2 regions of the Shewanella sp. MF05960 genome follow, and region 1 is predicted to be linked to the other one. Evidence: predicted binding sites of a transcription regulator. Region 1 holds the regulator's gene; the other holds the start of a gene.
The links. Region 1 encodes MetJ, which represses methionine synthesis genes. Its sites were predicted from a motif close to TAGACGTCTAGACGTCTA; they were not measured.
Positions count from the first base shown of each region.

Region 2: the regulator MetJ is predicted to act here: its motif matches at 7,899-7,916, upstream of metA (homoserine O-succinyltransferase MetA).

Region 1 covers NZ_JBOZPS010000004.1:271,568-288,043, reverse strand. Annotated here, with positions in the region: gene ACROAE_RS06125 (alpha/beta hydrolase) at 1-170, shown strand, start outside; gene ACROAE_RS06120 (LON peptidase substrate-binding domain-containing protein) at 426-1,004, shown strand; gene ACROAE_RS06115 (pseudouridine synthase) at 1,079-2,080, shown strand; gene ACROAE_RS06110 (tetrathionate reductase family octaheme c-type cytochrome) at 2,144-3,538, opposite strand; gene ACROAE_RS06105 (DUF3373 domain-containing protein) at 3,594-5,306, opposite strand; gene ACROAE_RS06100 (c-type cytochrome) at 5,458-5,787, opposite strand; gene ACROAE_RS06095 (sulfite exporter TauE/SafE family protein) at 6,043-6,783, opposite strand; gene metJ (met regulon transcriptional regulator MetJ) at 6,853-7,167, opposite strand; gene metB (cystathionine gamma-synthase) at 7,378-8,541, shown strand; gene ACROAE_RS06080 (bifunctional aspartate kinase/homoserine dehydrogenase II) at 8,656-11,049, shown strand; gene ACROAE_RS06075 (3'-5' exonuclease) at 11,150-11,740, shown strand; gene ACROAE_RS06070 (VOC family protein) at 11,957-12,442, shown strand; gene metF (methylenetetrahydrofolate reductase) at 12,781-13,665, shown strand; gene ACROAE_RS06060 (cysteine-rich CWC family protein) at 13,743-13,994, shown strand; gene ACROAE_RS06055 (SRPBCC family protein) at 14,099-14,635, shown strand; gene ACROAE_RS06050 (alanine/glycine:cation symporter family protein) at 14,827-16,191, shown strand; gene ACROAE_RS06045 (hypothetical protein) at 16,328-16,476, shown strand, end outside.
Region 2 covers NZ_JBOZPS010000008.1:121,136-137,611, reverse strand. Annotated here, with positions in the region: gene galE (UDP-glucose 4-epimerase GalE) at 1-666, opposite strand, end outside; gene phhA (phenylalanine 4-monooxygenase) at 963-1,760, shown strand; gene ACROAE_RS10230 (4a-hydroxytetrahydrobiopterin dehydratase) at 1,835-2,173, shown strand; gene tyrR (transcriptional regulator TyrR) at 2,335-3,873, shown strand; gene ACROAE_RS10220 (fumarylacetoacetate hydrolase family protein) at 4,113-5,099, shown strand; gene maiA (maleylacetoacetate isomerase) at 5,222-5,872, shown strand; gene ompW (outer membrane protein OmpW) at 6,260-6,907, shown strand; gene ACROAE_RS10205 (SDR family NAD(P)-dependent oxidoreductase) at 7,071-7,814, opposite strand; gene metA (homoserine O-succinyltransferase MetA) at 8,151-9,098, shown strand; gene ACROAE_RS10195 (thiolase family protein) at 9,437-10,627, shown strand; gene ACROAE_RS10190 (CoA-acylating methylmalonate-semialdehyde dehydrogenase) at 10,848-12,341, shown strand; gene ACROAE_RS10185 (acyl-CoA dehydrogenase family protein) at 12,532-13,689, shown strand; gene ACROAE_RS10180 (enoyl-CoA hydratase) at 13,740-14,522, shown strand; gene ACROAE_RS10175 (enoyl-CoA hydratase/isomerase family protein) at 14,522-15,640, shown strand; gene mmsB (3-hydroxyisobutyrate dehydrogenase) at 15,655-16,476, shown strand, end outside.

The sequences.
Region 1 (16,476 bases):
CCAGCTTACCCTTTGGTAAAATTCCAGATCGCGAAGATTTTAAACACCTCGATAGCGACAGTCGCATCGCTTATTGGCAACAAAGCGTGCAGCAAAGCCAGGTGCTTGCTGACGAATTTGCTGAGATAGTGGCAAAGGGTAACATTATGGATAGGATTGAACGTCTGTAACCTTGAGTGAAAATGGGACTTTTTTGTTTGAATTTGTTTGAATTTGTTTGAATTTGTTTGAATTTGTTGTTTGTGTGAAATATAGCCTAATTAAACTAGGTCTAATTAACTAGTCGAGTGCGCGCAATTGCAGGTCAATGTCGTCAGTTAGCATTATTTACGGTGCTTATGTTGTTGAAATATTGACCACTGCTACACTTATTCTATTGATTTGATTTTGGTTCAGTAACTTCACCTTTGGTGTGGGAGGCTGCTATGCAAACACAAGAAATGGCGTTATTAATTCAAGATGGCGTGTTATTGCCCGGTGGACGACTCGAGATCCGTGTTGTGTCACCGTGCGATCTCAGCATGATTGCCCGAGTGTTAAAGGGCCATTATCAACTTGCCTTTGCAGCGCTAAAAGCCAATAGCGAACTCCCTTGTTACATCACCGCCACTCGTTGCAATATCATCGATTTTAATCAATTAGCAGACAACAGTTTAAGCATTGTGATTGAAGGATCGCAGCGAGTAAAAATCTTATCCGCAGCGCAGCAGCGCGATGGCAGCTGGATTGCCCGTGCCTTACCTTGTCAAAACTGGAGCCAGGAGCCGATAGCAGGTGAGTTTGAAATTATCAGTGCGGCGCTGGAGCAATTTTATCAAGTGAACCCTGATTTACTTGAGCTGTATTCGCAAGTGCATTTAGAAGATGCCACCTGGGTTAGCCAGCGTTGGCTTGAAGTGTTACCTATGTATAGTCGCGATAAGTTAGTATTAGTTGAGCAGCCAAACTGCCATAAAACCATGGATTTTGTATTACAGTTGCTTAAATCTCATGTCGATGTGTAAGCGGTGCATCAGGGGCGATACACTGATAACATAGGGTGATTACCCTTTGCCAATGTTTGTACATAGCCCATTTTATGCCAAATTCAGACTCAAACGATTCACTCTCAAACGATTTAGCCCCACATTCAACCTCAGCCATCGCGGCGCAACCTTCGTATATTGTGCTACCTCGTGAAAGCGAATTGGCGGGTAAATCATATGCCACTGTTTTTGAGTTTTTGGTTGATCATTTTAAACAAATTGATGCCAGCGTATGGCAACAGCGCATTAATGAAGGCAAGGTGCATTGGCAACATGGTGAGTTAATTGATGCGACGAGTGAGTATCAAGCGACGGCACGAGTGTATTACTATCGTGAGGTAAAGGCTGAAACCAAAGTGCCATTTTATGAACAAATACTTCATCAAGACAGCGATATCATTATTGTTTATAAACCGCATTTTTTACCGGTAACCCCTGGCGGTAATTTCGTTAACGAATGCCTGGTGCATCGATTACGTATTGCCACACAAATCGATACCGTAGCGCCTGCCCATCGGCTTGATAAAGATACTGCTGGGGTGATGTTAATGACACTAAACCCGCTAACGCGTCATGCCTACCACCAGCTTTTTTTAGACGACAAGATCACTAAAGACTATCAAGCTATCGCAAAGGTTACTCCAGATTTATTAGCGCAATTAGCCGACAAAACCTGTGAGTTACCGCTGCATTGGACGGTTAAAAATCGTATTGTTGCGGCCAATCCTAGCTTTACTATGCAGGTGGCTGAGGGCGAGGCTAACAGCCATTCTGAAATAAGCCTGGTGGCAGTTAAAGACGGTTTGGGTTTGTTTGAGCTCAGCCCTATTACCGGTAAAACTCATCAATTAAGAGTGCATATGTTGAGCTTGGGTATGCCGATACTCAATGATCGCTTTTACCCGGTGTTACAGCCTAAAGGGCCAGATAATTATGATAAACCATTGCAGTTATTGGCCAAACGCTTACGGTTTAGCGATCCGCTAAGTGGTATTGAACACGATGTTGAGTGTCAGGGATTAGATTTGTTAGCGATGATGTTGTCGATTAAATAAAACCGCCATCGATAAGTCGATGGCGGTTTGTTTTTTAGCATTGATGCATGCTCTTTTACTCAGCTATTTAGCCGTAGCGTGTTTAACCCCTTTGCGGTTTTTCATGGGGTCGCCATTGTAACCTAGGGCTTTCCAATCTAGGCGCTCGCCTTTGTTATGGCAGTCATTACACTGTAATGCTTTGTCTTTTGGGGTCACCATATGGTTGATACGCCACCACATTTCGGTTTCAACAAAACCGTGTTTACCACTGTATTTAAGACCTTTTTCTACCATGGTTGGGTTCGCTTCCATACCTAGTTTAGCGGCGAGATCCCAGTCAAATTTATCCCAATATCCACCTTCACCGTAAGTTTTTGGTGTGAGTAAAATATTCAGTTCTGTGTCGTAAATTTGCTTACCTGTATGCACTTTAAAAGGGTAAATCTTGGCTTTAGGGTCGTTAATATTACCTAATGGATAAGCGAGTTTTACCGTTTTAGTCGGGTCAATTTTATCGCCAGCCATGTAGGCGTCGGCGTTGCCATTAAACCAGGCGTATTGTGGTGGCACATCTTTTTGCCAAATAAAGCTGCCTTTCTTTTTGTTAAAGGTATGCTTGCCATTTTCATCAGTGGTGTCTTTAAGATCTTGCCCTGCTGCAGACCAGTCCCAACGCATTTTTGTTGGTTCTACTTTGGCAAAAGTGGGAATATGACAGGTTTGGCATGCCACGGTTGCGGTATGGGTGTTGAGCTTTTTGTTTTGATGCGGCGCGTCGTCATGACAATTGACACAACCAATTTTGGTTTCTCCTCCAGGTGAAACGCCCATGGCATTACCACTGATTTGATGTTTTTCAGTCACGTGGCATTCTTGGCATTGAAAGTCATTACCGTCGGTGTCCATGTGTACATCGGTTTCGCGATCTGGATAAGACATTGACGAGTCTAAGTCGCCATGCTTAACCGCATCACCACCGCCGCCGTAAAAATGGCAACTGCCGCAGTTATCGCGTACGGGCGCACCCACATTTTGTGCCACTCTGGCTAAGTCTACTTTACCAAATACTTCACCGGCACCCGCTGGGTCTTTCATGTAAGTCCCTGTGGTGTCGTGACACACTAAGCAGTCCACTTTGGTCATGTCTTTAAAGTCGAATGTTGAATCTTTCCAACCATAACCGGCATGGCAACTTGTGCAGCGTGGCTCGTTACCCGAAATCGACACACAAAAGTTGTTAATACTGTTCTTTTTACCACGCTTGACGGTACGTCCTGGTAACTCTTGCTCTAGCTCCCATGTCCAGTGAGAAGATTTCATAAAGTCTTCGGCATGTTCTTTATGGCAGGTTAAGCATTGTGTGGTGACTTCGGGGCCATTGGCAAAGGGCCCTTGCAGTGCATCTTTATGATTAAAGGCAGCCTGAGCACTACTGCTTAACATCAGTAATACTGCCAGTGCTGTGAATGTTTTCATGATATGTGTCCTTACCCCTGAGTTTGTGCTCAGGGGGACCATTGAGAAGTTCAAGTTAGAAGTTGATGGTCAGTGATGCATTGATGTCGTAGGCGGTGTCGACTACGGGCAACATTGAGTAAGCATTGCCAGCAATCACATCGTCTACTTTTTGTGGTGCACCCACTGGAGAACCACTGCCTGTGTATTCATAGTCGTAGTACAAACCGGCTAACTTGATAAACATTTTAGGATTAATATCAAAGATATAATAAGCTTCGGCAACATGACCGCGGGTGGCTAATTTACTGCCCATAGGGTCATCTTGTGCTTGGGTGAATGGGCTCCAGTATTTAGAACCATAGTTATATTCAAGGCCAAATTTGCCGTATGGTGCAGGAATTTGCATCCCGACATATACGCCATAACCGTCTTTAGTGTCAGAGTCGACGGTTGAGGTAGGCACCATAATGATTTCTGTGCCTGTGCTGTTTAATGCCGCTTCAAATACAGCATCACTTAACATGCCACCAAATAAACCTGCATTACCTGTCGGTTCAGCACGAGTCCAACCAAGTGAGGCAAACATTTTCATGTCTTCGTCTGATTCATAGGCATAGCCTAGGCCACCTAGGTACATGTCACCAATCACACTGCTAGGCTGCACTCGGGTAACAAAGTTAAAGTTTTCAAACTTTTGCATATCTTGATACATGGTAGGCGCAAAAATACTGGCTAATTGTGTTGGGAATGCCATGGTGCCGGTGAAGCCGTCGTTTACATCTTTAGCGCCGAATAAGGTGAACTGTAAAAAGTGGTTGCCGTCGTTGATGACGTCGATATTAAATCCACCTAGATGGGTATCTTTGGTGATGATATCGCCAAATAATTCACCGTTACCGTATTGTGATTCAAAGCCCTGGCCGTAGCAAAAACGGACCGTTTGGCCTTCAATGCCGGTAATATCGGTTAAGTCATACCCTAACGTTGCACCGTCGAAGTTAAAGTTAACGAGGTGGCCAGAGGGTGTACCACCGCGAAGCTCATTTTCACGATAGTGACTTGGAGGCCCGTAAGTTGAAGGACGACGACCAATAGACAGGTATGCGCCGCTGCCATTAATGTCTTTCCAGTTAAAGTAGGCGCGCTCGACTTTTAATTCATCGCCGCTGGTGCTACCGCTGCTAGTGCCGTCCATGGTGAAGGAATTCCATGAATCAAATACTTTAACGCCTGTTGAGTCGCCCCAACTTTTGTACATCGTAAGACGTCCAGCAAAACTGACGTTATCCCACACTTTGGCATTAAGGTTTAGGCGAAGGCGGGTGGTGTAAAAAATATCATTATCGATATCTTGTTGGGTCTTTTGCCCCAATACCATCGGCATTACGCCTTGCAGCATACCGCTTTGGAATGCGGCGGCTAAATCAGGATTGGCCATCATCATTTGGCCTAAAGGTGAGCTGGCACTGCTTGGATCGCCAAATTCCCCGGCCATTGCTTTAGCGGCAAAGTCAGAAAAGTTGACGTTCATGGCGGGGTTCCAAGTGACATTTTGATAGTGCAATGAATGCACTTTAGTCCTGAAGTCACCGGTAATTTCGATTCTGTCTAATGCGCTATGACGTTCTGTTTTGTCAACGCGTGAGTTTAAGTAATCTAAATCTTCAGATATTTCGGCCAACTGCTTTTCTAGTTCGGCAATTTTTTGTACATCGGTGTCAGTTGCTACGGCTGCACCACTCATAAAGAGCGCGTTAGCAACCAGTATTGAGATAAGTGTTCTCATGATGTTTCTCCCCGTATTTGCCTAATATTGAATCAATTAAGCAAATTTTGGTTGTCAGATTCCCTGAGGCTAAGCCTCATTATTTTTTAATTCGATTCGGTTACTGGCTGATGTTGGCGTTTACTCAGAAACGTTGATCAGCTGGGCTGACTTAGCCGCAGGTTGCTGGCTGGTCTGAGTCGGCAGCATGGTCATACAAAAACTGTTGAATATCTTTTAGTTCTTGTTCAGACAATGCCTCAAAAACGGCAGGTTTTGCTTTGTGTTTGTCGCGCGAGAAGAAGCGATCCCATTGGCTCATGGTTTTGCTCATCGGGGTGAGCTCTTGACCTTCGCTATTGGCACTGTGGCAGGCTTTACATTCTTTTTTGTACAGGTGTTTACCTTTTTTAGGGTTGCCGCCATCGGCTGCCATGACCTGGCTACCGAGAGATAATGCAATAGCGACTGCGATACCAACTTTCATATAAGTGTTCATCATGTTTATCCTCTATGGGCTTTTATAGGTTGTGCCTTAGCAATATTGCTGTATTGCTTTGCTGTAAATAATGTTACCTAAAAAGAGGTATTGTTAATTTGAAGTAGATCATATTCATGAGAAAAATCTAATTGAAAAAAAGTTAATTGAAAAAAATCTAATGAACTTGTGTGACGCAGATCTATTGCTAATTTGGCTGGATGCTTGATAGGCGGGTAAGGGTATATTTTGAGATGTAAAAAGAGATCGCTTTTAGGGTTAGCTGGCTAATGCCATCACTGATTTAACCACTAAAACCGTGGCGCTGATGCTGCAGAGCACGAGAGTGGCAAGACGGGTTTTGTTTTTATCGACGTGGTTGATTAACAAACCAGAGACAAGATAGCCGCTAATGACTGACGGTAGCAGCATCAGTGACAACCACAAATGCTTTATTTCTACTAAACCGACCACGGCTAAAATGGCTAACGCAATCAGCGAACTGAACACAAAAAAGGCTGACAATGCCGCTCTAAATTGGCTGGCATCTTGTCCGGCGAGTAAAATCGCCATCGGTGGGCCACCAATCGCGGCGATGTTGCCAAAAATACCGGAGAATACTCCAGCAATAAATAAGCTTACACGGTTGATGGGGGCGGTAATCTTGTAAACACTCAGAATCACAGCAATGTATACGATAGCCGCAATAATTAAGCCGAGTATGGCTTGCGGGGCAAACAGTAATAATCCTGCGCCCACAAATCCACCGGGGATCCGCCCGAGTAAGGCGTACTGCAAGCCATTAAATTGCAGGTGTCCGCGCTCTCGGTATAAGGTCATTGCCGAAATGGCAAATCCCATGACAATTATGGGGACAGGGACAAGTTGGGGATTCACAATATACAGCAGAGGGCTTGCGACAACGGCTAACCCAAAGCCAATTAAGCTTTGGGTTAGCGCGCCAAAAAAAACGATAACTGATGCCAGTATCAATGTAGATGGATCGATAAATGACATCATAAGTTCTCTATAAAAATATCACGACTTCTTATTAGGGTCGCTTCAAAGTCTGTTGATTAAGTCTGTGGGTTATTCCATTTCTTCCCACTCAATACCCATCTCATCCATTAACTTTTTCGCTTCACTTGGAATGCTATCCGGTTCATCTTTGGATAAATCACCGTCATGAGGTAATGGTTGGCCTGTGTATGCATGCAAAAATGCCTCGCATAACAGTTCACTGTTGGTCGCATGACGCAGATTGTTTATCTGGCGACGGGTACGCTCATCTGTCAGTACTTTTAATACTTTTAAAGGGATAGAAACTGTAATCTTTTTTACTTGTTCATTCTTTTTGCCGTGTTCGGCATATGGGCTGATATATTCGCCATTCCACTCAGTCATTAACTTACCCTTAACGATAAATACGGGGCAGATTTTAACCCCTTACAATCTCTAGTCAAATTATTGCTACTATTTAGTGACGATTGCAAATAGATTTCTTTATGTTTAGACGTCTAAACGTCTAATTTAGGTTGACGTACGCTAACCTCTTAGGTAAATTTGGACGTCTAGACATCTATTTTGTGTGTTTGTGAATTTTTAGGAGTCTTTATGACTAAGTATCAAAGCGCCACATTGGCCGTTCGCCAGGGTATAGAATCAGACACACAACATGGAGCCGTAGTACCACCGATTTATTTATCGACAAATTATTCGTTCGACGGCCATAAAAATCCGCGCGAATTTGACTACAGCCGATCAGGCAATCCTACTCGTTGCATATTAGGTGACGCGCTGGCAAAACTTGAGCAAGGTGCAACCGGAGTGGTGACATGCACAGGTATGGCGGCCATTACATTGGTGACCAGCTTACTCGGCCCTGATGATTTATTAGTGGTTCCGCACGACTGTTATGGTGGCAGTTATCGCTTGTTTACCAATTTGGCTAAAAAAGGCCAATTTAAATTAGTGGTTGTCGACCAAACCGATGCTCAAGCATTGAGCCAAGCGATAGCGCAAAAACCTAAAATAGTGTGGTTAGAAACCCCGTCAAATCCATTACTGCGCGTTGTTGATATTGAAGCGATTAGCCGTGCTTGTCGTGATGTAGGGGCATTAGTTGCGGTAGATAACACCTTTTTATCACCCATTTTACAGCAACCGTTATTGTTGGGGGCTGACATCGTTATTCACTCAACCACTAAATACATTAATGGCCACAGCGATGTGGTTGGCGGTGCGGTTGTAGCCAAAGATCCTGAAGTAGGCGAACTGTTACATTGGTGGTCAAATACCCTTGGGTTAACCGGTTCTGCGTTTGACAGTTACTTAACCTTACGCGGTTTACGCACACTAGCAGTGCGTATTCGAGAGCATCAACGTAACGCACAAAAGATTGTAGAACTACTTAATGCCAGCGACGTAGTTGCTAAAGTGTACTATCCCGGTTTAAAAGACCATCCAGGTCACGAAATTGCGGCAAAACAACAACAAGGCTTTGGTGCTATGTTAAGTTTTGAATTGCAAGGTGGCGAGGCCGAAGTGGTGGCATTTTTAAATGCGCTGACATTGTTCAGTGTTGCTGAAAGTTTAGGCGGAGTGGAAAGTTTAGTCGCCGTTCCGGCCACGATGACCCACAGAGCAATGGATGCAGAAGCACGCCAAGAGGCTGGTATTAAAGACACTTTATTGAGACTATCTGTCGGCATTGAAGATGCTGAAGATTTGGTTGCTGATATTAAAGCCGGTTTAGCCGCAGTTGCAGCAATTAAATAGCCTGAACTTGGGTAAAATTAGCTTAATTTACGTTTATGTTAGCTGTAGTTTTCGTTAAATAAAGTAAAATAGCGGTCGCAATAAAAAAAGTCGTAGTTGTTTAAGGAGTGCGTAATGGCGCGAGGTCATTTACATAAGTTTGGTGGTTCTAGTTTAGCGGATGCTGATTGCTATCGTCGTGTTGCCCATATTTTACTGACTCATGGTAACAGTGATGATCTTGTGGTGGTGTCTGCTGCCGGTAAAACCACTAACTTCTTATATAAATTACTCAGTTTGCGCGACAGCGGTCAACTTTGGCAAGAAGAGCTGCAAGTGCTCATTAGTTACCAACAAACCTTAATTGAGCAACTATTGTCAAACGAGCAGGCGCGTGATTTACGTGAGCGCTTGTCTACCGACAGAGCGCAATTAGTCAGCTTGTTGTCTTTAGAGCAGCACAACGATTATCAGTTAAACCAGGTTGTGAGTTTTGGTGAACGCTGGTCTGCACGCTTAATGGCGGCATTACTGCGCGAAACCGGCGTGGCTGCAACGCATGTTGATGCCTGTTCTATTTTGGTTGCCGACGAAGGTTCAGTGCCTAATATTTTAGTGCAAGAGTCGCGTGACAAGGTGCAAGCTTTGTTGGCTTTGCATCCGCAAGAGCGTTTAGTGATTACCGGTTTTATTTGTGCTAACCGCCATGGTGATACCTTATTGCTGGGCCGTAATGGATCTGACTTTAGCGCCACGCTAATTGCTAGCCTGGCTGATATTGAACGTGTCACCATTTGGACTGATGTGGAAGGGGTATTTAACGCTGACCCTAACAAAATTAATGATGCCAAATTGCTTAAAAGCTTGTCTTTAGCAGAAGCTGATCGCCTTGCGCGTTTAGGCTCGCCTGTTTTGCACTCACGTACTTTGCAGCCATTATTTAACACCGATGTGAGTTTAGCCGTACGTTCAAGCTACGCATCTCACACCGACTTTACCTTAATCGCTCCACTGAGTTCATCGGCTAGCGCACCTGTGGTGACTAACCTCAATGAAGTGGTGTTATTTAGCTTTAAACTCAACACCGAGATTGCACCACTGCTGGCTATTTTAGATCAAGCAGGCCTGACGCCATTAGCATATTGGGAACTCGCCCAACATAAATTTGAGCTGGCATTTACCCTAGAAAGCCAAAAACAGGTTCAAGCACTGTTGGTCAAACATGGCGAGCAATGGGCGATTGATGAATTAGCCATACAAACTGACCTTGGATTGGTGGCGTTAGTCAGTGCAGATGCACATCATTTTAGACGCAGCTTTGCCCGTTTATTAAGCCGCGATGCCAAACCTGTTTATCAAGACTCGTTAAGCTTAGTGACCTTAGTGCCACAAGCGCAGGTGAGTTTATTAACCCAAAAGGTGCATCGTCGCTGCGCCGGTCCCAGAATGCGCATCGGCGTGTTGCTGCTAGGTGTCGGTAATATTGGCGAAGCATGGGTCGATTTATTTAAGCGTGCCAGCCAAACATTAGATCGCGAACTTGAAGCGTCGGTAGAGCTTATCGGCGTGGTTGGGTCGCAAAAGGCATTAATTTCAAATGACGGTATACGCCTTAATCATTGGCAGCAAGATTATCAAGCCCATGCCAAAGATTGGGATTACGACTCATTGTTTGAGCAATTAGCACAATTGTCTTGTGATGAAATTGTCGCGTTAGACATCAGTGCCAGTGCCACATTAACCTTGCAGTATCCTGAGCTATTTGCACGTGGCATTCACGTGGTGAGCGCAAATAAACTGGCGGGTTCTGGGCCATTACCTTTTTACCGTGAATTAAAGCAACAGCTCAGTAATCGTCGGTTATTTTGGCGTTATAACGCCAGTTGTGGGGCGGGTTTACCGATACAACACGCCTTAAACGATTTGCGTAATAGTGGCGATACCATTGAAGCGGTCGGCGGAATTTTTTCGGGTACCTTATGTTGGTTATTTGAAAACTACGATGGCAGCAAACCGTTTTCTGAATTAGTTCTAGAAGCGCGCGGTTTAGGGATTACCGAACCCGATCCGCGAGACGATTTGTCTGGCCGTGATATGCAGCGTAAATTGCTGATTTTAGCCCGTGAGATTGGTTTAGCCGTTGAGCTCGATGATATTACGTTGAATTCATTAGTGCCTAAGGCATTAGCAGAGTTGTCATTAGACGATTTTTTACCGCGTATTAGCGAGTTAGATGATGACTTGTTACAACAATATGTTGCAGCCGCTGAGCAAAATAAAGTGCTGCGTTACGTGGCCTCGTTAGACAAAGTCGAGGGTAAACTGCAGGCCGAGGTCGGTTTGCAGTGGGTAGACAATAATCATCCTTATGCCAACTTAACCCCAGGCGATAATGTGTTTGTTATTCGCAGTGCGTTTTATCAAGGTAACCCATTGATTATCCGCGGGCCAGGTGCTGGGCGAGAGGTCACCGCAGCCGCAGTGCAGTCAGATTTAGTGCATATTTGTAAAGACTTACTGCAAGAGTAATATTGATTAAAAAGACCATGTTGAATGGTCTTTTTTTTCGTCCTCTATTAGTTTTTCGTCCTCTATTAGATAGTGCTGCTTACGATTAAAAGGATATTAAATGCAAAGGCCAACAAAGGAGCAAATTCGAGATTTACCACTTTATGAGGGTATTGGTCTTGATAATATCATCGTTGTCACAAACACCGCTGACGCGATTAGTGCAATAGCAGAGTTAAAAACACACTCTTGCTTAGGCTTTGATACCGAGAGCAAACCTTGTTTTATAAAAGGTGAGGTAAGCGATGGACCTCATTTAATTCAAATCGCCACACAGTCCAAAGTATTTTTATTTCCTACTCAGTTTTATGAGCACTTCACTGACATTGCTAAAATACTGTCGGATCCTACGATAAAAAAGGTGGGGTTTGGGTTAAAGGAAGACAGAAAAATACTCTTGAGAAAATTTGGCATTACGTTAACCAATACAGAAGAGCTTTCTTCAAAAGTGATGCGCTTTGCACGCGTTAAACAACGTGTTGGCGCTAGAGTTGCGGTTGCGATGTTTTTTAATCAACGACTATCTAAGAGTGCACAACAATCCAATTGGTCAATATTCCCTCTGCATAACCATCAGAAAAAATATGCGGCAAATGATGCCCATACTGCATTACTCATCGAGCTCGAAATTGAAAGACAGAGCCAGCAGTAATCTTAGAAATATGGCACCTTTCACCACTCCATAGGTTTTATTATTCTTAATATTTTCTCTTTTTTGCCGAACGTAGCTACAGAATAAACTCAAAAAAACATAAATATTTATTATCAAATTAATAAAATTTGATAATTTTTATTAATGTCGTGTTCGCCGTAAGATTACTCCATCGAAACAAATGACGAATCGATTAATCGTTTTTAGGAGTAAGTTATGAAAATGAATCACGTAGGTTTAATGGTTGGCGACATGGATAAAGCGGTTGAGTTTTATACTAAAGCGCTAGGGTTACGAGTGGTAATGGGTAACACTAAAGTGCAAGAAGAGCGCAAAACGGCGATTGGCAGAATGTGTGTCGCTGTATTTGGTGAAGGCTTTAAAGGTTTTAACATTGCGCACTTAGTCACCACCGACGGTATTGGTGTAGAGCTATTTGAAATGGTTGATCGCCAAGAGCGCCATGATGTTGATTTTACGCGTCTTGGTATTTTCCACTTCTGTTTGCAAACCGATGACTTTGAAGGTGCAATTGCACGTACCGAACAATATGGCGGCAAGGTGCGTATGGACATTATGCGTTACCACCCTGAAGACGATGGCAAACCCGCTAAAATGGTATATTTAGAAGATCCGTTTGGTAACCTATTTGAATTCTACTCGCATACTTATGAAGAAACGTACGCTACTGATTACGAGTAAGTTATACCGTTGAACCTCACCCCCAAAGCGACCTTAAAGGTCGCTTTCTTGTTTTATACCAATCCGCATTAATAAATGACCACTCAGAATACAACCAGCGACTTCAATCGAGCCTTTAAAATAGATTCATTTGAATCGGTTTTATTTATGGGAGAAGTGTTATGCCACTAAATCGTGTGATGGATGTTTTTTTAGCTTGACTTAGCATGCAGTTAAACTAGTATATGGACATATAGACGTCCAAACGGCTAAATGGTTAGGTTGAAATAAACTGAATTTAGTCCAGTTAGCCGCTTGGTATAGACTCCGAAGTGTTACAGAAGTTGAAGGAATACATTATGGCTTTTCATCATGCACAACATGCCCAGTCGTTAAATCAGAGCTTGTCTGAGCTGAGTGATATTAATGTATCATTTGAGTTTTTCCCGCCTTCAACACCTGAGATGGAAGAGATCCTGTGGAATTCTATTCGTCGTTTAGAGCCATTAAACCCTAAGTTTGTCTCGGTAACTTATGGTGCTAACTCTGGGGTACGTGACCGTACACACAGTGTGATTGAGCGTATTCAAAAAGAAACTAATTTGTTAGCTGCGCCGCATTTAACCTTGGTTGATGCCAGTGATGAAGAGCTCGTTGAGTTAGCAAAACATTATTGGAACTCAGGCATTAGAGACATTGTTGCGCTGCGGGGTGACTTACCAGAAGGCAGTCCAAAACCAACTCGTTTTGCCAATGATTTAGTCAGCTTATTGCGCTCTGTTGCTGATTTTGATATTTCGGTTGCAGCCTATCCTGAGGTGCACCCAGATGCACGTAATGCTCAAGCTGACCTGATAAATTTAAAGAAAAAAATTGATGCCGGTGCTAACCGTGCCATTACCCAGTTTTTCTATGATGTTGAATCATATTTACGTTTTCGCGATCGCTGTGTTACTGCGGGTATTGATGTTGAGATTATCCCGGGGATCTTACCTGTGACTAATTTTAAGCAGACGAAACGTTTTGCCGATATGACCAATGTGGCGATTCCGCATTGGTTACACCGCCAGTTTGAAGGTTTAGATGATGACCCCGCAACACGTCAATTGGTTGGTGCAAATGTGGCCATTGATATGGTTAAAGTGTTAGCGCGTGAAGGCGTTAAAGATTTCCATTTTTATACCCTTAATCGTGCAGAATTAACCTATGCGATTTGCCACACTCTAGGTGTGCGGCCAAAGTAAGGTAATCTGGGATTGGGTATTGAAGCCTTCTGTAATATGATTACAGAAGGCTTTTTGGTTTTTAACGAGGAAATTCAGTGTCTGAGTTAGCGGGTCTATGCCCTATTTGTCATCAAAAAAATGCGTGTTCAATGGCGCTTGGGCAAGATATTTCAAGTTGTTGGTGTGTCGATTCTGCTTATAGTGCGGTTGAATTGATTCAGCAATATGTAACGACATATCCAGACAAGGCTATCCGTTCAGATCAATGTGTCTGTACTTCCTGTTTAGCCAAAATAGCACTCATCACAGCGACAGAAGCCTCTGCAGTACAATTATTTATTCCTTGATCCGCTCCTTTGTCATAACCTGATATAGTCATTTCAATTGTTAATTATTTGTTGTTTACAAGCGCTTGGTAGGTATACTAAAACCTCAATATTTGAGGATAATAATGTTAAAAAAAATTCTCCTAGGGCTTGCTGTCATCATCGCCATCCCTTTTATCGCCGCATTGTTTATTAAAACCGATTACTCCGTTACCCGCACCGTTACCATAGACAAGCCTGTTACTGAGGTTTTTGACTATATTAAACATCTAAAAAACCAAGATAATTTTAGTAAGTGGGCGCAAATGGACCCCGAAATGGTTAAAACCTTTCGAGGAACAGATGCGACAGTGGGTTTTGTATCTGCATGGGCGAGTGAAAACCCTGATGTTGGGGTTGGTGAGCAAGAGATTATTGCCATTGACGAAGGTAAGCGTATCGATTTTGAATTACGCTTTATCTCGCCGTTTGAAGCGACGTCACCTGCTTACATGACAACTGAAGCTATCAGCACTCAACAAACTAAAGTGGATTGGGACTTTAGCGGCCACATGGACTATCCAATGAACTTGATGTTTCTATTTGTCGATTTTGAAACCATGATTGGGGCCGATTTACAGCAAGGCTTAGATTCATTGAAAGTGATACTTGAAAAAGAGTAACGGACAAACCTGTTTTATCTTGAAGATGATTCATCACATCTTGTCTTAGGTTGCCTTGATTAACGTAATCGGGGTAACCTAAAAAATCCAATCATGACAATGGAGTTGGGCCGTTGTCATGATAATAATAATAACTAAACATCTAATAATAATAATTTCGACAATAGTCATTACTCATTATGAGGTTTTACATGGAAGCAATCACAAGTTTTGTCAGTACGGTCAACGGTATTGTATGGGGTATCCCCATGCTGGTTATGATTTTAGGCGTAGGCTTATTTCTGTCTATTGGGTTAAAACTCATGCCTATTTTAAAACTGGGTCGCGGGTTTAAATTATTATGGTCTGGTCGCCAAGTCACAGACGAAAGCGAAAAAGGCGATGTGAGTCCGTTTAATGCGTTAATGACTTCGTTATCGGCAACAATAGGCACGGGTAATATTGCGGGTGTTGCTACGGCAATCTTTATTGGTGGCCCAGGTGCCTTATTTTGGATGTGGTGTACTGCGCTTGTAGGTATGGCGACCAAGTTTTCTGAAGCGGTATTGGCGGTAAAATATCGTGAGACAGATGCCAACGGCAATCATGTTGGCGGCCCAATGTATTACATTAAAAACGGCTTAGGCAGCAAGTGGGCATGGCTCGGTACCGCCTTTGCTATTTTTGGTTCTATTGCCGGCTTTGGTATTGGTAATACAGTACAAGCTAACTCCGTTGCCGATGCCATGAGCAGTAACTTTGGCGTACCAAGTTGGGTGACTGGCGTGGTATTGATGGTATTGGTTGGTGCGGTATTAATGGGCGGTATTAAGCGTATTGCTGAAGTTGCTGGCAAGTTAGTACCATTAATGACGGTGTTTTATATTACTGCTGGTATTGCAGTATTGGTGGTGTACGCCGACCAAGTACCAGCGGCGTTTATGTTAATTATTGAAAGTGCCTTTAACCCTGTTGCTGCCCAAGGTGGTTTTGCAGGCGCAGCGGTATGGGCGGCTATCCGTTTCGGTGTGGCCCGTGGAGTATTTTCAAACGAAGCTGGTTTAGGGAGTGCACCTATCGCTCACGCGGCAGCGCAAACCAGTAATCCGGTAAAACAAGGTTTAGTGGCCATGTTAGGCACATTTATCGATACTTTAATTGTGTGTTCAATTACCGGTTTAGCCATTGTAGTTTCAGGTGCTTGGACCTCGGGTGAAAATGGTGCGGCATTAACCTCATTTGCTTTTTCGCATGCATTGCCTATGGGTAATTACATTGTGGCTATCGCATTAGCTGTTTTTGCCTTTACCACCATTTTAGGTTGGAGCTTTTATAGCGAAAAGTGTGTTCAATACCTTTTAGGTGATAAAGCCGTTAAGCCATTTCGTTTAATTTGGACGTTAGTGGTGCCATTAGGTGCGGTGAGTTCTTTAGAGTTTATTTGGTTATTGGCCGACACATTAAATGCCATGATGGCGATTCCAAACTTAATCGCGTTAGTGTTACTTAGCCCTGTGGTATTTAGTTTAACCCGTGAATACTTTCTCAAGCAGCGCGCACTTAAAGCGCAGCGCTAATGTTGCTGAATTATTGATGAGCTGTTGAACTTAATCTTATAATTCATAGTCTCTGTTAGACACGTTAATCAATTTTGGTTCTCAGTTAAGCATGTTCATTATTTTAGTGAGCATGCTTTTTTAAAAGGATTTTTACATGAAAAAAGCATTTTTGGCCACATTAGGTGCGACCGTGTTAGCGGTGTTATTTGCCGCTGGTTGCTCTAATTTGGGGTTTAGAACCAATGCGGGCGATATCGCGGTAGGTAACGTAAAAGCAGGTAATGTTGATACATATACCTCTGC
Region 2 (16,476 bases), on a different contig from region 1:
GTTGTAGTCATCGCCAAATACACTTAATTGCTCGCGTTTCCCCACAGCAACCTGGGCAATAAACGGCATTAAGTTGTTTGGAATATCATTTGGATCTTCACCAATTAAGCCACTTTCGTGTGCGCCAACCGGATTAAAGTAGCGTAAACGCGCGATGTTCCAGGTGTTATCTGAGTGATGTAAATCCGCTAAAATATGTTCAACCATCAGTTTAGATTGGCCATAAGGGTTAGTGGCACCGGTAGGGAAATCTTCTTTAATCGGTAAACTTGCTGGGTCGCCATACACAGTTGCAGATGAACTGAACACCAGGTTTTTAACATTATTTTCCGCCATCACTTGGCACAAAATAATGGTGCCAGTAACGTTGTTTTCGTAATATTTAAGCGGTTTTGCAACAGATTCGCCAACGGCTTTTAAGCCCGCGAAATGAATAACTGATTCGATACTGTGATCGGCAAAGACTTTTTGCAGCAGTGCTTTATTGAGAATGTCGCCTTGATAAAAGGTCACATCTTTACCGGTAATAGTGCGAACTCGCACTAATGCTTCAACACTTGAATTTGATAAATTGTCTACGATGACTACTTCCTGTCCAGCATTTAGCAGTTCCACGACTGTGTGCGTACCAATATAGCCAGCGCCACCGGTTACCAAAATTGCCATAGTTTAATCGTCCTGTGAATAAATGAGTCATGTTCTGTCTACATTGTAAATTATCACAGTTCAAGTACCAGCAAAATTATTGATATTCTCCATAAAAAATCACTGGTCGGCTGTGCATTCATTGCGTTCAATAAACATAAAATTATCAGCTGAAAATGATGACAATTATGGGTCTTTGTATGTATTTGTTTACAATTACCCCTGCATTATCACCACACAATAAACTGTGAGGGAGTTAACAAAAGCACAACGTTAGCACACTATGTAGAGAGTGAAGTTTACGTAAAGTGGAACCTATGACAGCAGCAACAAAGTATATTGCCCATCAACCCGATGCCCAGGGTTACATTGATTACTCTGAACATGAGAATCAATTATGGCAGCAGTTATACCAGCGCCAAGTGACCAATATGCCCGGGCGCGCATGCCCCGCATACCTTAATGGCTTAGATGCATTAGGAATGTCGATTGACCGTATCCCGCAATTACCCGACATCGACAAAGTCCTTTTAGCAGCTACAGGCTGGAAAACGGCCGCGGTGCCAGCATTAATTTCGTTTGGACGCTTTTTTGAATTGCTCGCCAATAAAGAGTTTCCAGTAGCGACATTTATTCGCACTAAAGAAGAGTTCGATTACCTGCAAGAGCCTGATATTTTTCATGAAATATTTGGTCATTGTCCGTTATTGACCAATCCATCGTTTGCCAACTTTTCGCATATGTATGGCCAGCTAGGTCTTGCCGCAACCAAAGAGCAGCGAGTGTTCCTGGCGCGTTTGTATTGGTTTACCATCGAGTTTGGTCTAGTGCAGGCTAAAGATGAACCCTTACAGATTTATGGTGGTGGTATTTTAAGTTCACCCGGTGAAACCATGTATGCATTAAGCGATAAACCTGAGCGTAAACCGTTTGATTTACTCGACGTGCTGCGTACACCTTATCGAATTGATATTATGCAGCCGATTTATTACGTGATTGAAAATATTGACTACTTAGATGAAATTGCTCGTATGGATATTATGAGTATGGTGACTCAAGCTCAGCAACTCGGTATGTTTGCACCGAAATTTGAGCCTAAAGCCAAAGCGGGTTAACGATTAAGAGCAGCAGAGCATTGGGCTCATTAAGCTGCAAGTAACACATAACTAAATTAAGCCAAGGAGTACAAATGAGCGCATTAACCGAGATGAAGTGTGAAGCATGCCAAGCAGATGCACCTAAAGTCACCGATGCAGAGCTAGCAGAGCTTATCGGGATGATCCCTGACTGGGGAGTAGAGGTGCGAGACGGCATTATGCAGTTAGAGCGGGTGTATAAATTTAAGAATTTTAAATTGGCTATGGCTTTTACCAATAAACTGGCCGATTTAGCTGAAGCGGAATTTCATCACCCAGGTATATTAACCGAATGGGGCAAAGTCACCGTCACTTGGTGGTCGCATTCCATTAAAGGCTTACACAAAAACGATTTCATTATGGCTGCCAAGACAGACCAGTTGTTAGACTAGATATTATCACATTGATTTCAGCATGTTACGTTAACGTAATGTGCTGAATAATCTGTCTGTTACAATTCTACTGTAAACTTCACTTGCCACCGAAGCAATATCCCTCTAACGTTGTCACAAATTTCCGTCACAAAACACTAATAAATAGGGAATCGTTACATATGCGTTTGGAAGTCAGCTGTATTGATCGCGTGGGTTTAGCGAAAGACATCCTCGTTGTGCTTGAAAAACATGGTATTAACTTAATTGCCATTGATGCCAGTAATAAAGGTTTCCTATTTTTGCAATTTGCAGAAATCAGTTTCGAAACCTTGCGTGAACTGATGCCACAAATCCGTAAAGTCGAAAGTGTACATGATGTGCGTACCGTGTCTTTTATGCCATCAGAACAAGAGCACTACGCCTTAAAAACATTATTGAAAACTTTGCCAGATTCGGTTTTTTCAACTGATTCAAAAGGGCGTATTCGTATTGCTAACGAGTCAGCACTATTAACCCTCGGCATGGCAGAGCATGAAGTGGTTGACGAATCATTAAACCATTGGGTGCAAGGCTTTAACTTTGCCCGTTGGATGAGCGAAACCCCAGTGTTAGCCCAGGCCACTCGTGTGCAAATTAATTCTAATGAATACCTAGCTGAAATGTTGCCGATTTATTTGCCCGACGATGATGACACCACTATTTTAGCCGGTGCGGTGATTTCACTTAAATCTCCAGCCCGCGTGGGTAAACAATTTAATGCACTGCAAAACCAAACCACGGGTTTTGACAATGTATTAGCCAATAGCGACAAAATGAAAGACGTATTAAAGCAAGCCAAGCGTATGGCCCAGCTTGATGCTCCGTTATTGATTACTGGTGAAACTGGTACCGGTAAAGAGTTAATGGCCCGCGCCAGTCACGATGCCAGCATGCGCCGTGAACATCCGTTTATTGCTATTAACTGTGCAGCATTGCCAGACAGTGTGGCTGAAGAAGAATTATTTGGCTTTGTCACCAACGGTACCGTAGTGAAACGCGGCTTATTTGAAGAAGCTAAAGGCGGCACAGTCTTTTTAGATGAAATAGCCGAAATGTCTAAAGCTGCGCAAGTAAAGCTGTTACGTTTGCTGCAAGACGGCACGTTTAGACGTATCGGTGGCGATGTAGAAGTGCGCGCCGATGTTCGCATTATTTGCTCGACCCAGAAAAACCTTGCTGAACTATGCCAAACGGGTGAGTTTAGAGAAGATTTATATTACCGCATCCATGTGTTGAGTTATCACATGCCCTCTCTGCGTGAACGCAAAGTGGATGTGATACCACTGACCGAGATGTTTTTAGAGCATTACAGCCAGCAATTATCGAGCCCGCTGCGTCGTATTTCAGCCAATTGCCGTGACTATTTATTTACTTATGCCTGGCCCGGTAACGTGCGCCAGCTTAAAAATGCCATTTTTAGAGCAGTATCGATGTGGGATGGTTCAACTGAATTAACCGTAGAGCAGCTTAAACTGCCGTCTTACGCCGAAGGTTTTGGCTATTTCGACGAAGAGTTTGAAGGCACACTCGACGAAGCCATGAAAGAGTATGAATCGGGTTTATTGCGCCGTTTGTATCCTGCATATCCAAGTACGCGACAGTTGGCGAAAAAACTCGGTGTATCTCATACCGCCATTGCCAATAAACTGCGCGATTATAATATTAGTAAGAAAAAGTAATGTAACGATTTAATGCCAGCTAATTGCTGGCATTTTGCTCATTTTAATCCTGTAAACCAGTGTTAGAGTGGCTTTTTATCGTCTGTAAATAATAATGTACAAATTACGATTTATTTCAATACCGCGTGATTTGGCGCACATGTTAGGATTTTTCGGCTTTTTATGATCAAAATGAATGCACAATGCCATTCATGCAATTGATCTCAAGCGCGGATGCCACCCAGAATTTAGGAGCAATAATGAAACTTGCAAGTTATCACAACGGACGTCGCGACGGCCAATTGATGTTAGTCAGTAAAGATTTGACCAAAGCGGTAGCGGTGCCTGCCATTGCTAAAACAATGCAGCAATTACTCGATGCATGGGATTTATTGTATCCACAGTTAAGCGAATTATATGAAGCATTAAATGACGGTCAAATGGATAACGCCATCGCTTTTGATGAAGCACGTTGTTTATCGCCATTACCGCGTGCCTATCAATGGGCAGACGGTAGTGCATACGTTAACCACGTAGAGCTAGTGCGTAAAGCGCGCGGCGCTGAAATGCCAGAATCATTTTGGACCGATCCATTAGTGTATCAGGGCGGCTCAGACAGCTTTATTGCACCTAAAGCCGACATTGAAATGGCTAGCGAAGAATACGGTATCGATTTTGAATCAGAAATAGCCATTGTCACCGATGATGTCGCCATGGGTGTATCGGCTGACAATGCCGCTAAGCACATCAAACTATTAATGCTGGTTAACGACGTGTCATTACGTAACTTAATCCCAGGTGAGCTCGGTAAAGGGTTTGGTTTTTTCCAATCGAAACCATCAAGTGCGTTTTCACCGATTGCGATAACGCCTGATGAATTAGGCGACAAGTGGCAAGACAGCAAGGTGCATTTGCCACTGGTGACTCATTTAAACAGTGAGTTATTTGGCCGCCCAAATGCAGGCGTTGACATGACGTTTAACTTTAGTCAATTAGTGTCGCATGTGGCTAAAACCCGTCCATTAGGTGCTGGTGCGATTATTGGCTCTGGCACGATTTCAAATTATGACCGCAGTGCCGGTTCAAGCTGTTTAGCAGAAAAACGCATGCTAGAAATCATTGCCGACGGCAAAGCATCAACTCCGTTTATGCAATTTGGCGACACAGTACGAATTGAAATGTTTGACGAAAATGGCGTGAGTATTTTTGGTTCTATCGACCAAAAAGTCGTTGAATATAAAGCGTAAAGGTTCTGTCGCGGTATTTTTTAGGAGGCAATAACGTATTATCGTTATTGCCTTTTTTGTTATTAATGGCTCAACAAATTAAAAAGTAAAACAAACAACTAAAACTAAAAAGAGGATAGAACATGAAGCTCTATGGTTATTGGCGCTCAAGTGCAGCGTATCGTGTGCGTATCGCGTTAAATATAAAGCAGTTATCGGCACAGCAGGTTTCAGTGCATTTGGTTAATAATGGCGGAGAGCAGCATTCACAGGCTTACCATCAACTTAACCCCCAACATTTAGTTCCCACTCTGGTTGATGATGGCATAGAAGGCGAGCTTAATTTATCGCAATCACTGGCCATTATTGAGTACCTCGAAGAAAAGTATCCAGAGGAAGCCTTATTGCCGAGTAATATTGAGCATCGCGCCATTGTGCGTGGCATGGCGCAAGCCATTGCGTGTGAAATCCACCCGTTAGACAATTTACGGGTATTGCAATACTTAGTGAAAGACATGGGCGTGTCTGATGCCGATAAAATGCGTTGGTATCAACATTGGATAACAGTAGGTTTTACCGCGTTAGAAGCGCAATTAAGCCAGTATTCTGGCCGTTTTTGTTTCGGTGACACACCCAGTTTGGCAGACATTTGTTTAGTGCCACAGGTTTACAATGCAAAGCGCTTTAATGTCCCGCTTGATGACTTTCCTAACATCGTACGTATTGATACCGCTTGTAATCAATTAGCCGCCTTTGCCGATGCAGCGCCAGAACAACAACACGACGCCAGCTAGTTTTTTGCTATCAGTTTAAATCCCACTTTCAAACCATCGCTAACTCGCTAGTTAGCGATGGTTGCATGACCCAATCATGCCATATCACATTCACTCAATATGACGATTTGCTATGGCATCATGTGTTTTCAACATTTACATTCCATTCAGCCATAAGCCCATGATCTTCATCGCATAAGCTAACTTATAAATGCATCTTTAGTCTATTTTGCTGATCGTTTTGTGATCTAAATCAAGCTCGAGACATGCAATATGCTACCTCAATAGGGGTAGTGCAATTTTATTGATCTAAATCAATATTGTTAATGAATAACTTAGGTAGGTTAGCGGCAATTGTTAAGGATGTTACAGGCTTACATCTATTTATTGTTGTCATGGAGTTTGAAAATGAATAAGAAAATTACCCTAGGTTTAGTTGCTGCATCATTACTATCTGCTGGCTTATCTTTTGGTGCTGCAGCGCATCAAGCGGGTGACATAATTGTTCGTGCGGGTAGTGCAACGGTAGCGCCTAACGAATCAAGTCCTGTTGTTGCTGGTGTCGCAGAGTTTACCGTTGATAACAACACGCAATTAGGCCTTAACTTTGGTTATATGCTGACCGACAACATTGCCGTTGAGTTATTAGCAGCAACGCCATTTAGCCATGATGTGTCCTTAGGTGAGTTAGGCGTTATAGCGAACGCTAAACACTTACCACCTACATTAGTTGCTCAGTATTATTTTGGTGATGCACAGTCTGTACTGCGTCCATATGTTGGGGTAGGGGTTAACTTTACTAACTTTTTTGACAATGACTTTAATCAAGATGCCAAAGATTTAGGCCTAGATAATCTGTCGATGTCTAACTCTTGGGGTGTTGCGGCGCAGGTCGGGATTGATTACCAGATTGATAAAAAATGGCTCGTGAACGCGTCGGTATGGTATGCGCAAATTTCTACAGATGTGAGCTTTGATATGGGGGCAGATCATGTGGTGGTTGAAACCGATATCGACCCTTGGGTTTATATGATTAGCGTCGGTTATACCTTCTAACGACTTATACCATTATTTCAACAATGCGCCTCAAACTGAACAATCTGAGTGACTCTGATTGGTCACATAATTAATAGAATTGGTATGATATCGTAGAGACAAAAACAGGAACCTTTTAGGTTCCTGTTTTGTTTTGTGCCATCAAGATTAACCAAGCGTAAAGTTAACCGCGTTTCTTTTTCGGTTTCCAATGGCGAGTATTATAAATATATTCGGGCAGTATGCGGTTTATCCATGCCACAAGACGCCAACGTTTAGTGACATATACGCGGCGCTTTCCCTTTTTCAGTGCGGTTAGTATTTGCGTTGCCACTTTATCAATGGGCGACAGGAGTAATTGAGTATTTAAGTGCACCGCTTTATCAAATAAGCCTAATTGAATATCGCTAATCGTTACCGGCAACTTTAAGCGCTGTGCATGCATGCTCAACCCTTGCAGGTAATTTGCTGCAAAGGCTTTAGAGGCGTGGTAGGCCACATTGGGACCACCGCGTTGCCCTGCAATGGAGTTAATTGCGGCTAATTGACCGTAGCCTTGCTCACACATCAATTTAAAAACACATTGGCTGGCCGCTGCAAACCCCATTACATTAACGTTAATAGCCTGTTGGTCAATAGACCAGGGTAGCGTAGGGTCGTATTCGTTTACCCCAGTGTTCACTATCACTAAATGAGCGCCATTATGTTGCTTCCACGCTTGATTAAGCTGTTCAATTAACATTGGTGGCTGGTCAATGGCGAGCGGATAAACGCTGACCTCGCCAGGAAGGCTTTGAGCAAATTGTTTGAGTGATTCAGGGTCATGCACAAAAAGCACTAAAGACACTTGTTGTGCCGATAATTGCTTGGCTAGCGCCTGGCTGAGTTGAGAGCCTGCACCAATGATCATTGCTGTCGCGACAGACATAGTTAACCTCATGATTATCAATGGCTCATAATAGGAATAACCTCGTTTGATAACAAGAGAGAAAAAAATTCAACTTAAGACGTGTAGACTTCTAGACATCCTTGTGTATGATTGATGACATCAATGAGTGCTTGTGTGACTATTGCTTATATCGCGTGTTATCAAGGTCTAGCGTTAATCTGTATCGCTAACGACATCAGCTTGGTGTGCTCAGTTAGCTTTTTTGCAGAATGCTGAAACTGTGATCGGTGAAACATATTGATTTACAGCACGTTGCCTATTTATTTATCACTACACACATGGTCTGTGTTTAATTAACCCAAAAAGGTGAGTCGTATGCCGGTTCGAATTCCAGATAATCTTCCCGCAGCAGGTATTTTAGAGTCAGAAAATATTTTCGTGATGTCTGAAACCCGCGCCGCCAATCAGGACATTCGTCCGATGCGGGTGCTGATCTTGAATTTAATGCCAAACAAAATTGAGACCGAAACTCAATTGCTGCGATTGTTGGGTAATACGCCATTGCAGGTTGGAGTTGATTTGCTGCGTATTCACGACAAAGAATCAAAGCATACCTCAGTCGACCACATGAATACTTTTTACCGTGATTTTGAAGAGGTCCGTCATAACAATTATGACGGCTTAATCATTACCGGCGCACCGCTTGGACAAATCGATTTTAAAGATGTGGTGTACTGGGATCATATTCGCGAAATTATCGACTGGTCGCAAAATCATGTCACCTCGGTACTTTTTTTATGCTGGGCGGCTCATGCTGGCTTATATCATTTGTATGGCTTAAAGCGTCAGCTACTGCAAAATAAACGCTCTGGCGTATTTAATCACAGTCGCACCAGCGACCCACACCCGTTGTTGCGTGGTTTTGACGATGAATTTTATGCGCCGCACTCACGATTTGCTGAGATGAATGTTGAAGAGTTACGTCAACACCCAGAGGTTGAAGTGTTGGCCGAGTCTGATGAAGCCGGTGCCTATATTGCGATCAGCCGTGACAATCGTAATTTATTTGTCATGGGTCATCCTGAATATCAAAAAGACACCCTTAACGATGAATACACTCGCGATTTAGGCCAGGGATTAAATCCAGACATTCCGCAAAACTACTATCGTAATAACGACCCCGCTCAAGACCCAATAGCGCGTTGGCATAGCCATGGTAGTTTGTTAGTCAGTAATTGGCTTAATTATTATGTGTATCAGTTAACGCCGTATGACTTAAACGACATGAGCGCAAAAACACCATGGGAAAACAAAAAACCATAATCAGCCACTCATAATCCAAAAGCCGTCATACCTTAAGGTATCGCGGCTTTTTTTGTTTTTAACCACAATAACCTCTTATTATAAACCTCAGTAGACTAAAGTTTAACCTTGGCTATAATCACTAGCGCGACCAAGGTGGCCTGTATTTTATATCAATATAAACAGAATGTTATCTAGAATTTCATCTCGTTTTCTATCAAGTGTAAATCTGCAATGACAACCGCATCTGATTAACATCACATTTTTGACCATTTTTTACTTGCTTTACGTTAGCGTCAACGTCAAAGTGGTGTGATATTGTTTTTGATATTTTCTATGCGTACAAAATTGGAGTGGTTATGAGTACAGAGCAAACAGGTCAAGATATCGTTATTGTTGCCGCGAAACGTACACCAATGGGTGGGTTTCAGGGTGCACTGTCTGAGGTCGCTTCTCCAGTATTAGCGGCTGCCGCGATTAAAGGCCTTTTGGCACAAACTGGCATAAGCGGCGACAGCGTAGATGAAGTGCTAATGGGCTGTGTATTGCCCGCGGGGTTGGGTCAAGCACCCGCTCGACAGGCAACATTGGGTGCAGGCTTGCCATTAAGCGTTGGCGCAACAACAGTAAACAAAGTGTGTGGCTCAGGTATGAAAACCGTGATGTTAGCGCACGATTTAATTAAAGCTGGCAGCAGCCAAGTGGTTGTTGCGGGCGGCATGGAAAGCATGAGCCAAGCGCCATACTTACTCGACAAAGCCCGTGGTGGGATGCGTATGGGCCATGGCAAAGTAATGGACCATATGTTTTTAGATGGTCTTGAAGATGCTTATACCGGCGGTGCAATGGGCACTTTTGCCCAGAAAACTGCCGATGACTTTGGCCTAACGCGTGAGCAAATGGATGCTTTTGCATTAAGCTCACTCGAAAAAGCCAATGCAGCGATTAACTCTGGCGCATTTAAAGACGAAGTCGTGCCTGTCACCATAAGTACCCGTCGTGGCGACGTGACGGTTGAGATAGATGAACAGCCGGGTAATGCCCGCCCTGAAAAAATCCCCACGTTACGCCCAGCATTTACCAAAGACGGCACCATTACCGCAGCTAACTCAAGTTCAATTTCAGATGGCGCCGCAGCATTAATGTTAATGACTCGCGCTAAAGCAAGCGAATTAGGTTTAACCGTTATGGCCACCATTAAAGGCCACACCACCCACTCACAAGAACCATCGTTGTTCACAACGGCTCCAGTAGGCGCAATGCAAAAACTGTTCGAAAAAGTGCAGTGGAGCAAAGATGACGTCGACCTTTATGAAATTAACGAAGCATTTGCCATGGTGACCATGCTAGCAATATCTGAGTTAGGGTTAGACGCCAACAAAGTCAACATTAACGGCGGTGCATGTGCTTTAGGTCATCCAATTGGTTGTTCGGGCGCACGTTTGTTAGTCACATTGATTTATGCGTTAAAAGCTCAAGGGCTTAAGCGTGGTGTTGCCTCGCTTTGTATTGGCGGCGGCGAAGCCACAGCCATGGCGATTGAGGTTTAAGCAAGCTAGACAAGATTAAGCTAGACAAGATTAAATTAGACAAGACTATGTAAGACTAAGTTTAAAAAGATTAAGTTCGACAAGACCACTGTACAGGTAGAGGCAAATGCAGCCACATAACATGTGAGACTGACAAGCAAAATAATCGCATCACCTGTGCAGTCACTCAATACGAGTGGGCCTAGCTCACTAACGATATTCAAGGATCGAGGGAAGCAACATGATCACACAAGTTAAGCATTACATTGATGGCGAATTCACTTTTGGCAGCGGCGATCGCAATATCGATGTGACCAACCCAGCTAATAACAGCGTTATCGCAAAAATTAATTGCGCGACAACAGCAGAAGTCGAATTGGCTATTCACAGCGCCAAAGAAGCGTTTAAGACCTGGAAAGAAGTGCCTGTGTCTGAGCGTGCGCGCGTCATGTTGCGTTACCAACATTTGCTCAAAGAACATCACGACGAATTAGCGACCATTTTGGCGCAAGAAACCGGTAAAACATTTGAAGACGCTAAAGGCGATGTATGGCGCGGCATTGAAGTCGCTGAGCATGCCTGTAATGTTGCATCGTTAATGATGGGCGAAACCGTTGAAAACGTCGCGCGTAATATCGATACCTACAGCTATACACAACCGCTTGGCGTGTGTGCGGGTATTACCCCGTTTAACTTTCCTGCCATGATCCCATTATGGATGTTCCCGTTATCGATTGCCTGCGGTAACACCTTTATTTTAAAACCGTCTGAACAAGATCCAATGACGCCACAGCGTTTAGTTGAATTGTTTGTTGAAGCGGGTGCGCCAAAAGGCGTGTTGCAGCTTATTCATGGCGACAAAACCGCCGTTGATATTTTGTTAAGAGATCCAGCCATTAAAGCGATTTCATTTGTCGGTTCAGTGGGCGTTGGTCAATACATTTATAAAACAGGTACTGACAATCTAAAACGTGTGCAAGCCTTTGCGGGTGCTAAAAACCACTGCGTGATCATGCCTGATGCAAACAAGCAGCAAGTGATCAACAACATGGTCGGCGCTTCGGTTGGCGCTGCAGGTCAACGCTGTATGGCCATTTCAGTGGCAGTATTTGTCGGTAAAGCTAAAGAGTGGATCCCTGAGTTAAAAGAGGCGCTTGCCAAAGTGCGTCCAGGTTTATGGGATGACAAAGACGCCGCTTACGGCCCTGTCATCAGCCCTGCAGCCAAAGAGCGCGTGTTAAAACTCATCGCCCAGGGCAAAGCAGAAGGTGCCGATTGCTTACTCGATGGTAGCGACTTTACCCTTGAAGGTTATGAGTCTGGTAACTGGGTTGGTCCAACTATGTTCACCAATGTCACTACCGACATGAGCATTTACAAAGAAGAGATTTTTGGCCCTGTACTGTGTTGTATGGAAGCTGAAACATTAGACGATGCGATTGAGCTTGTGAACAACAGCCCATACGGCAACGGCACGTCAATCTTTACTGCATCAGGCGGCGCAGCGCGTAAGTACCAACATGAAATTGAAGTGGGTCAAGTGGGCATTAACGTGCCTATCCCTGTGCCATTACCGTTCTTCTCATTTACCGGTTGGAAAGGCAGTTTCTATGGCGACCAACACGCCTATGGTAAGCAAGCGGTGCGTTTTTGCACTGAAACTAAAACCATCACCACTCGTTGGTTTGACTCAGAAGCCGTTAGCGGCCCTAACATGAGCATTAACTTAAAATAAGTGTGCTGTGATGAGTCACCATTTGTCGCGATACATCATCGATATATCGCGACAATCTAATCGAAATACAACAAGACTATCTTGATTCACACCATTGTTTTCCCTTACATAATGGCCAAGCAACTTAAGCTGCAGTGAGCAAGTGACTAAATGACCCAAGAGTCATCTAAGACAATATTAGGAGTCCAGCATGGATTTTAATTTAAACGAAGACCAACGCCAATTTGCTGATTTAGCTCGTCAATTCTCAGCCGAAGAACTTGCGCCATTTGCTGCAAAATGGGACGAAGAACATCACTTTCCTAAAGACGTGATACAAAAAGCCGGAGAGCTGGGTTTCTGTTCTTTGTACTCGCCAGAGTCAGAAGGCGGCATGGGCTTATCTCGTTTAGATGCGTCAATTATTTTTGAAGAATTAGCCCACGGTTGTACCGCTACAACAGCCATGTTAACCATTCATAATATGGCGACCTGGATGGTGACCACCTGGGGCACCGAAACCTTACGTAAACAATGGTCAGAAGGCTTAACCACAGGGCAATTATTAGCATCTTACTGTTTAACTGAGCCAGGTGCTGGCAGTGATGCAGCATCGTTGCAAACCAAAGCCGTGCGTGATGGTGATGATTATCTCATTACCGGTTCAAAAATGTTTATCTCTGGTGCCGGTGAAACTGAATTGCTCGTGGTGATGTGCCGTACCGGCGAAGCAGGCCCTAAAGGGATTTCTGCCATTGCGGTGCCAGCTGATGCTGCTGGAGTCACTTATGGTAAAGCGGAAGATAAAATGGGCTGGAATGCTCAACCTACAAGACTGATCAGCTTTGAAAACGTGCGCGTGCCTGCCGCTAACTTACTCGGTGAAGAAGGCCAGGGTTTTACTTTTGCCATGAAAGGGCTCGACGGCGGACGCATCAATATTGCCACATGTTCAATTGGTACTGCGCAGGCCGCATTAACGCGCGCGACACAATACATGAACGAGCGTAAGCAATTTGGCAAACCGTTAGCGGCGTTCCAAGCACTGCAATTTAAATTAGCCGACATGGCAACAGAGTTGGTTGCTGCCCGCCAAATGGTGCGTTTAGCGGCATTTAAACTCGACACCCAAGACCCAGAAGCCAGCGCCTATTGCGCCATGGCCAAACGCTTTGCGACCGATGTAGGTTTTCAAGTATGTGACGGCGCGCTGCAAATCCATGGTGGTTACGGTTATATCCGCGAGTATCCGCTTGAGCGTCACTTCCGCGATGTGCGCGTGCATCAGATTTTAGAAGGCACTAACGAAATTATGCGCCTGATTATTGCTCGTCGTTTACTTGCCAGTGATGCTCACCCAATTCTGTAATGCGTTGATACTCTCGCGACTCACTAGCCCTAAACTAAGGACAGTAAATGATGACAACCCACACCGCATTAATTGAGCATATTATTGGTCACACGGCCATTTTGACGCTTAACAACCCGCCAGCCAATACCTGGACAGCAGACAGCTTACAGTTATTAAAGCAAACCATTATCAAGCTGAATCAAAATAAAGATATTTATGCCTTAGTGATCACAGGTCAAGGTGAAAAGTTCTTTTCAGCAGGTGCCGATTTAAATTTATTTGCCGATGGCGATAAAGGCAATGCAGCGACCATGGCAAAACATTTTGGCGAAGCCTTTGAAACTTTAAGTTCGTTTCGTGGTGTGTCCATTGCCGCCATTAACGGTTACACCATGGGTGGTGGCCTAGAGGTCGCGTTAGCCTGCGATTTACGCATTGCCGAAGCCCAAGCGCAAATGGCACTGCCTGAAGCTACCGTGGGATTACTACCTTGTGCAGGTGGCACGCAAAACCTCACCGCATTAGTGGGTGAAGGCTGGGCAAAACGCATGATTTTATGTGGCGAACGTATTGATGCTGCTAAAGCAGAAAAAATTGGCCTAGTTGAAGAAGTAGTCGAAAAAGGCCAGGCACTAGATGCTGCCGTTGCCTTAGCTGCCAAAGTCGCTAAACAGTCACCGAGTAGTGTAAGTGTGTGTAAAACTTTAATTCAAGCTGGGCGATACATGCCGCGCACTCAAGCCCTGCCGCTTGAGCGCGAATTGTTTGTCGGGCTATTTGATACTGAAGATCAAGCTGAAGGTGTGAACGCCTTTTTACAAAAACGCGCCGCAATCTGGAAGAACTGCTAATGACTCAAGATGTAATATTTCAAACACTCGGCACACTCTCTGGCCAATCAATTGGCATTGTGACCCTTAATATTGAAAAAGCGCTCAATGCGTTAACCCTCGATATGGTTGCCGCGATGCAAACTCAATTAACCCACTGGCAAAACGACGACAGCATTGCGTGTGTGGTGCTACAAGGTGCGGGCGAAAAAGCATTTTGCGCTGGTGGAGATGTGCGTGCTATTTACCATGCATCTATTGCTAATCCCAACACCATTACCGATGAAGCGTGTGGTTTCTTTACCCAAGAATACCAGCTGGATTACTTACTCCATCAGTTTGGTAAACCCGTTTTAGTGTGGGGCGACGGTATTGTCATGGGTGGCGGTTTAGGCTTAATGGCCGGCGGCAGTCATCGTATTGTGACTGAGCGCAGTCGAATCGCGATGCCAGAAGTCACCATTGGTTTATATCCTGATGTCGGTGGCAGTTACTTTTTAAACCGCATGCCAGGCAAAACCGGGCTATTTTTAGGCCTTACCGCCTACAACATGAACGCCGCCGATGCCTTATATGTTGAGTTGGGAAATCATTATCTACCGAGCGATGAACAAGAGCCATTGTTCGACGCCATGGCTGAGCTTAACTGGAGCCAAGACAGTCAGCGTAATCATCAGTTGTTAAGTGATTTACTCACCACGATGACTGAGCCGCATTTAGCAACGCTACCAGACAGTCACTTACAGCAATTTCAAACTCAAATCGATTTATTAATGGCGGGCGATATTTTAGATGTTCATCATCAATTATCGACCTTAAATACTGAGCTTGAATGGCTACAACGAGCCCAGAAAACCGCCTTAGCGGGTAGCCCAATCAGCTGGCATTTAATTTTTGCTCAAGCCCAATTAGGCACTGAACTCAGTTTAGCGCAATGTTTTCAATGGGAGCTTGGTGTCAGCGTGAATTGTTGCTCAATAGGGGATTTTTGCGAAGGGGTTCGGGCGTTACTGATTGATAAAGACCGCCAACCTAAATGGTTATTTAGCGATGTTGAAGCCGTAGAACAAAGCCGAATAGACCAACTGACCACATCCCCTTGGGACGCCAAAAACCACCCATTAGCTGACTTTACTTAATAAGGATTATTATCATGGCAACTGTAGCATTTATTGGTTTAGGTAACATGGGCGGCCCGATGGCGGTCAATTTAATTAAAGCCGGCATGACCGTGACTGTATTTGATTTAAATCCGCTCGCAGTCGAAGCGTTAACCTCACAAGGTGCACTCAGTGCTAAAACGGCTTGCGGCGCAGCAGCATCAGCAGACTTTGTGATTACCATGTTGCCTGCAGGCAAGCATGTACGGGGTTTATATATTGGTGATGACAATAATAAAGGCCTGCTTGATGTGGTCTCTAAACAGACATTATTAATTGATTGTTCGACCATCGATGCCGACAGTGCACGTTTAGTGGGCGCAAAAGCTGCCGAAAAAGGCCTTGAATTTATGGATGCGCCGGTATCTGGCGGTACCGCAGGCGCAGCAGCAGGTACCTTGACCTTTATATGTGGCGGCTCAGATGTCGCCTACACTCAAGCGCAAACCGTATTAACGGTCATGGGCGGCAATATTTTCCATGCGGGTGCTGTGGGTGCAGGGCAAATTGCCAAGATTTGTAATAACATGTTGTTATCTGTGTTAATGGTCGGCACTAGCGAATCATTACAATTAGGTTTAGATAATGGCTTAGATCCTAAAGTGTTGTCTGATATCATGAAAGTCAGCAGCGGCGGTAACTGGACACTCGAAAAGTACAATCCATGTCCAGATGTGATGGAAAACGTGCCGTCGTCGAAAGGGTATCAAGGCGGCTTTATGGTCGACCTCATGGTAAAAGATTTAGGCTTGTCGCAAGAGGCGGCATTAGCCTCTAACTCGAGCACACCGATGGGCTCACTTGCACGCAGTTTG